Regions from separate parts of the Luteimonas sp. KH_071 genome, predicted to be linked through region 2. Evidence: predicted binding sites of a transcription regulator. Region 2 holds the regulator's gene; the other holds the start of a gene.

Region 1 (3,369 bases), 1.6 Mb from region 2:
GCGGCAGGCCGAGCGCCCAGCCGAACTGCCACCAGAGCAGCGCGATCAGCACCTGCGAGGCGATCAGCAGCGGCAGCCACAGCTGTGGACGACGGGGCGGGCTGTGCACGGACATGGCGCGCATGATGCCATCGCCGTCGGCGCGCAACGCGGCGTTCCGGGCGCACACACCGCAGCATCAGGCTTGCATCAGCGACCGCGCGGTACCATGTGGATCGTTCCCGCACCCCGGATGCCTGCCATGTCCCTCGACCCCGCCCTCCGCACCCGCATCGACACCCTGCTGCAGGGCAACCGGGCCGTGTTGTTCATGAAGGGCTCGCCGACGACCCCGCAATGCGGCTTCTCCGCCAAGGCGATCTCCGCGCTGGACGCGGTGGGCATCGAATACACGACCGTCAATGTGCTCGAGGACGGCGAGATCCGCGAAGGCATCAAGGTCTATGGCGACTGGCCGACGATTCCGCAGCTCTATGTCGACGGCGAACTCGTCGGCGGCAGCGACATCATCGAGCAGATGGTCGGCAGCGGTGAGCTGCACGGCCTGTTTGGTGTCGCCCCGCCCGACCGCACGCCGCCGTCGATCTCGATCACCCCGGCCGCGCGCGAGATGATCGCCAAGGCCGTCGGCGATGCCGGTGGCGACTACGTGCTGCAGGTCGACATCGACGGCAACTTCCGCACCCGTCTGCAGCTCGCGCCGCGCAGCGCGTCGGCGATCATCGCCCAGGCCGACGGCATCGACGTGCAGTTCGACCTCGCCGGCGCCCGCCGCGCCGAGGGGATGACGATCGACTTCGCCGACGACATCCGCGGTCGCGGCCTGGTGATCGACAACCCGAACGCGCCCAGGCCCGTGCAGGAGATCAGCCCGGCCGATGCCAACGACCGCCTCGCGGCCGGCACGCTGACCCTCGTCGACGTCCGCCCGCCGGACGAGCGCGCCACCGCCAGCGTCGCGCGTCCGTTCGAGGTCCTCGACGGCGACGCGATCACCCGCCTGCAGCAGCTGCCCAAGGACACGCCGCTGGCGTTCCTGTGCCACCACGGTGGCCGCAGCCAGCAGGCCGCCGAGCATTTCCGCAACCAGGGTTTCACGCAGGTCTACAACGTCGTCGGCGGCATCGATGCCTGGAGCGACAGCGTGGACGGCGGCGTGCCGAAGTACTGAGTCCGCGCCGCATGCAGCGCACACGGGCAACCCCGTCCGCAGGATGGTGGAATGGCGTTCCGTCCGCGGTGTGTCGCTCACGCATGCGCAGTCGCATCGTGGGGAGAAGGCAGTGCGGTGTTCCGGCTGCGCGCGGCGCGCGCGAGGACCGCAAGACTTTCCAGCGACTGTCAGGCGCCGGCCACGGCCTGCGGCGGATGGAAAGCATGTCATGGCGCAGACCAGCTGAATCACGCACCGCGCGGGCGAGCGCGCCTCAAGTGATGGGCGAGACTGCCGATAGGACATTGTCCGCATCCGGGCGCAGGCGGCGCACCCGCGCCGCCGCCCACTTCTGGGAACTCAATGCCCACACCGACCGTTCCAGACGCCACTGCGCGCGTGCGTGACACGCCGGGCGGCGGCGCCATGGGCGCGATCGATTCCGAGGCGCTGGTGGCGTTGTTCTCCGGCGCGAACGATCCCTTGCAACTGCTGTCGGCCTTCGCCGACGGCGTGGCCGGTCTGCATGACGAGCTCGGTGGGCTCGGCCGCTACCTGCAGTCGGCCCGCCGTGCGGAGGACTGGCCGGCCTATGGGCGCGCCATGCGCCAGCTCATCGACAAGTACATCCGCACCGTCGAGCTGGAAGCGCCGCCGCCGTCCGATGCCCGGCTCCTGCGGCTGCGCGATCTGCTGCAGCATGCCGTCGGCAGCGGGCTGGTCGCGTTGCTGCGCAAGGAACCTGCGCTGGCCAATGAAGCGACCGCGCTGGCGGAGGCATTGGGCAAGTGGACGCCAAGCCAGGACCTCGGCACGCTCTCCTGGACGCTGACCGACCTGTGCACCCGCATCGACGAGCACGCCGAGGATGCCGAAGAGCACTTCTCGCTGCTGCTCGGCCTGTTCGATCTGCTGCTGGAAAACATCGGCGAACTGCTGGACGAGAAGAGCTGGCTGCATGGCCAGATCGGCCAGATCCGCGGGCTGCTTTCAGGGCCGATGAGCCGCTCGGCGATCGAGGATGCGCGCAACGAGCTGCGTCAGATGCTCTACCGGCAGACGCTGCTCAAGAGCGGCATCGAAGAGTCGCGCACCGCGTTGCGCACGATGATGGGCACCTTCGTCGAGAACCTCGACGGCATGGCCGCGGAGACAGGCGAGTACCAGGACCGCCTGGCCGGCCATGCAAGCCGGATCCGCGAGGCGCGCAGCATCGCCGAGCTCAACGGACTGCTCGATACCGTGCTCGAGGACACCGGGCGCATCCAGGCCCGTGCACTCCGCGCGCGCGATGACCTGGTGGAAGCACGGCGCGAGCTCGAGGAGAGCGAACAACGTCTTGCCCAGATGGAGCAGAAACTCAGCGACGCCGCCGGACTCGCCCGCGAGGACGAACTGACCGGCTGCCTGAACCGCCGGGGCTTCGACGAGGCCTTCGCACGCGAGGCCGCGCGCGCGCGCCTGGACCGGCCGCTGTGCATGACGCTCGTCGACCTTGATGATTTCCGTCGCCTCAACGCGGTCCATGGCCATCTCGGCGGGGATGCCGCGCTGCGCCACTTCGTCGACATCACGCGCTTGACCCTGCGCGACGACGATGTCATCGGGCGCTTCGGGGGCGAGGAGTTCGTGATCCTGATGCCGGCCACGACGCTGCCGCACGCCGTTGCCGCGATGGTGCGGCTGCGCAGCGTGCTCTCCCACCGCCCGCTCGTCTACGAAACGACCCGGATCGCGGTCTCGTTCAGCGCTGGTGTCGCCCTGCGGCGCGCCTCCGAATCCTTCGAATCGCTGCTCAAGCGCGCCGACCAGGCGATGTACCGGGCCAAGCGCGCAGGCAAGGATCGCACCATGGCGGCCATGACCTAGGCAGGCGTGCTTCGGTCCGGCGGCGGTCGGATCGTGCCGTGCGCGCGACCCGCTACACTCCGGCGTCCGCAACGAAGGGAACCGCATGCTGCCGGGCTGGGTACTGCTGCTGGTGTCGCTGGGCTATGCCGCATTGCTGTTCGCGGTGGCCTGGTACGGCGACCGGCGCCCGCTGTCCCCGGAGCGGCCCTGGCTGCGCACGGCGGTCTACAGCCTGGGCATGGCGGTGTACTGCTCGTCGTGGACGTTCTACGGCGCGGTCGGCAGCGCCGCGCGGCAGGGGCTGGGCTATCTGCCGATCTATCTCGGGCCGCTACTGCTGCTGCTGTTCGGCTGGCGCATCCTCG
Region 2 (3,369 bases):
GTTCGATCGCGTCGACCATCGCCTGCAACCAGTCCAGCGACTGCTGCGCGGCGTCGAAGTGACGCGGTAGCAGGGCGGCCTGGCCGGCGCGCACCATGCCCAGGGTTTCCTCGGCGGCATGGCACAGCTGCACGAGTGGTGTGGCACCGAGAAAGCCGGCACCGCCCTTGAGCGTGTGGAATGCGCGGAACACCGCGTTGAGACGCTCGCGGTCGCCGGGTGTCTGCTCGAGGCCGACAAGTTGCCCGCCGAGGTCGTCCAGCAGTTCGCGTGCCTCAAGCACGAAGTCGGCGACGATCTCGGGCGCCTGCATGGCTCAGAGCCCCAGGTTCGAAAGCAGATCGTCGGCATCGCTCTGGCCGACGGTGTTGCGGTCCAGCCCCGTGACGGCCGGGCCGTTGCCGCGTGCATCATCCACCTTCGGCGGCAGGCCGAGTGCACCGAAGCCCTCGTGCACGCCGCGCACGATCCCCGCCACGCGACGGATGATCTGCCCACCCAGGTCCTGGTGGCTCTGCGCCAGTGCCATCTCGCGCAGGTTCTCCCGCAGCGATTCGATCGTGTCGGTCTGGATGTCGTCGAGCGGCCCCTCCTTCAGGCGCCCCACCAGCGCACGGCTGTCGTCGATGAGATCGAGCGTGCGATGGGTGGCCTGTTCGGTCATTTCGACGACGTGGTCGAGCCTGGCGCAGGCGTCGTCGAGCCCGTCGCTTCCTTCGCCGGGTGGCGGGGGCAGGGTGTCGAGTGCCTGCGACAGCTCGCGCGCCAGACGGCCGAGGCCGGTGACCAGTGTGCGCGCGCGGGCGTTCGCCAGCGCATCGACTTGCTTGCGCCAACCGTCTTCGTCGCCGCGCTCCAGCGCCTCGAGCGCATCGTTGAGCATGCCGGCCAGCCGGGTGCGCTCGATGTCGGGCGTGCTCATGCGGCGGTGCCGAGACGTTCGAAGATCTTGCCGAGCTTCTCTTCGAGGGTCTGCGCAGTGAACGGCTTGATGATGTAGCCGTTCACGCCGTTCTGCGCGGCCTCGATGATCTGCTCGCGCTTGGCCTCGGCCGTGACCATCAGCACCGGCAGCGTGCGGAACTTGGCGTCGGCGCGGATCTCGCGCAGCAGCTCGATGCCGGTCATGCCGGGCATGTTCCAGTCGGTGACCACCAGTTCCACCGCGTCCTGACGCAGCACGGCGAGTGCGCTGTTGCCGTCTTCCGCCTCGACCGTGTTGTTGAAGCCGAGATCGGACAGCAGGTTCTTGACGATCCGGCGCATCGTCGAGAAATCGTCGACGACGAGGATGCGGATGTTCTTGTTCAAAACGGACTCCAGTGTGAGCGTGACATCAGTCGTCGGCACCGTATCCGGTGTCGGCGAGTTCGAAGGCGGTGAGACGGCCGCGCAGGCGCACCACGGCCTGGCCGTGGATCTGGCAGACGCGCGACTCGCTGACGCCGAGCACGGCGCCGATTTCCTTCAGGTTGAGTTCCTGTTCGTAGTACAGCGACAGCACCAGCTGCTCGCGCTCGGGCAGGTGGCCGATCGCGGCCATCAGCTCGCGGCCGAACTCGCCGCGCACCAGGTTTTCCTGGGGCGTGGGACCGCCGCCACGGTTCACCGGTTCGACCTCGCCGTGGTCCTCGATGTGCGAATCCAGGCTCAGGACCTGGCCGCGGGCGGCGTCTTCGAGCAGACGCTGGTAATCCTCCAGCGGCATTTCCAGTTTCGCGGCAACCTCATGCGCGCTCGCGGCGCGCCCGGTGGTCTGCTCGATCGAACGGATCGCCGAGGCCGCGTCGCGGGCGCGACGGTGCACCGAACGCGGTACCCAGTCGCCGCGGCGGATCTCGTCGATCATCGAGCCGCGGATGCGGATCGAGGCATAGGTCTCGAACGAGGCGCCCTGGTCGGCGTCGTAGCTGCGCGAGGCCTCGAGCAGGCCGATCATGCCGGCCTGGATCAGATCGTCGATTTCGACGCTGGCCGGTAGCCGCGCGGCAAGGTGGTGGGCGATCCGGCGCACGAGTTCGGCGTGCTGCACGAGGGGATCGACATCGGGGGTGACGGCGCGTTGCACCGACTCGTACTGCTGGCGTGCGGCGAGGCTCATGCGGCTGCTCCCTGGCGCAACATGCGTTCGACGAAGAATTCCACGTGGCCGCGCGGCGCGGTCGGCGCCTGCCAGCGCGATACGCGCTGCGCGATCTCGATCAGGGCGCGCGCCGACGGACTGCCCGGATAGGCAGTGACCACCGCCTGCTGTCGCTGCACGGCCATGCGCAGCCAGTCGCACTGCGGCACCGCACCGAGGTAGTTCAGCGACACATCGCCGATGAAACGCTCGCACACGCGCGAAAGTTTCTCGTGCAGGTTGCGGCCTTCCTGCGGGCTGCGGACCATGTTGGCGATCACCTGTACCCGGTCGACGCCGCGCTCGCGCGCCAGCACCTTGATCAGCGCGTAGGCGTCGGTGATCGAGGCGGGCTCGTCACAGACCACGACAATCGCGTCCTGCGCGGCCTGGCAGAAGGTCAACACCGAATCGGTGATGCCGGCAGCAGTGTCGACGACCAGCAGGTCGAGGTCGCGCTGCAGGTCGTTGAACACGTTGACCAGCCCCGCGTGTTCGGCGGGACGCAGCTCGGCCATATGGCGACGCCCGGACGCGGCGGGGACCACGAGCACGCCTGCGGGCCCTTCGAGAATGATGTCGTCGAGCTCGCAGCGTCCGGCCACGAGATCGGCCAGCGTGTGCTTGGGCGACAGGCCCAGCAGCACGTCGACGTTGGCCAGGCCCAGGTCGGCATCGAGCAGCAGTGTGCGTTGGCCCATGCCCGACAGCGCGACCGCGAGATTGGCCGACACGTTGGTCTTGCCCACGCCGCCCTTGCCGCCGGTGACGGCCAGGGTGCGGACGGGCTGGAAGGGAGCGGAGGACATCGGCAGCAGCTCAGGCGACGGCATGGGTGTGTTCCGGGACAATCGGCTTATCGGCATCGCGGCGCAGATCTTCAAGGCGAAGCACCAGATGGGCGGCATTGGCCCGGTGCAGGTCTTCGGGCACGCGCTGCCCATCGGTCACCCAGGTGAGCGGCAACTGGTGGTCGACGGCGACCGACAGGGCGCTGCCGAGGCGGCCGGTTTCGTCCAGCTTGGTCAGCACCACGCCCTGCGGGCGCACGCTGTCGAAGCGGCGGACGACTTCGTCGAGATCGGCGAAATGCATGTTGGCGGGCAACACCAGCAGGGTGCGCACGTTGCGGGCGGCGCGCAGCCAGTTCAGCTGGCCGGCCAGCGCACGGTCACGCTGGCTCAGCCCCGCGGTGTCGACCAGCACCAGCTTGTAGTCCTCCAGCTTCTGCAACAGCTGCACCAGGC

What was found. Region 2 encodes FliA, which starts transcription of late flagellar genes. Its sites were predicted from a motif close to TAAAGTTTNNCNNNCNNNGGCCGATAA; they were not measured.
Region 1: the regulator FliA is predicted to act here: its motif matches at 1,428-1,454, upstream of AC3IRM_RS15500 (GGDEF domain-containing protein).

The regions. Positions count from the first base shown of each region.
Region 1 covers NZ_CM174458.1:3,366,571-3,369,939, forward strand. Annotated here, with positions in the region: gene AC3IRM_RS15490 (polysaccharide deacetylase family protein) at 1-115, opposite strand, end outside; gene grxD (Grx4 family monothiol glutaredoxin) at 242-1,171, shown strand; gene AC3IRM_RS15500 (GGDEF domain-containing protein) at 1,517-3,022, shown strand; gene AC3IRM_RS15505 (hybrid sensor histidine kinase/response regulator) at 3,108-3,369, shown strand, end outside.
Region 2 covers NZ_CM174458.1:1,764,925-1,768,293, forward strand. Annotated here, with positions in the region: gene AC3IRM_RS08295 (chemotaxis protein CheA) at 1-313, opposite strand, end outside; gene AC3IRM_RS08300 (protein phosphatase CheZ) at 317-922, opposite strand; gene cheY (chemotaxis response regulator CheY) at 919-1,311, opposite strand; gene AC3IRM_RS08310 (RNA polymerase sigma factor FliA) at 1,337-2,101, opposite strand; gene AC3IRM_RS08315 (P-loop NTPase) at 2,098-2,955, opposite strand; gene flhF (flagellar biosynthesis GTPase FlhF) at 2,942-3,369, opposite strand, start outside.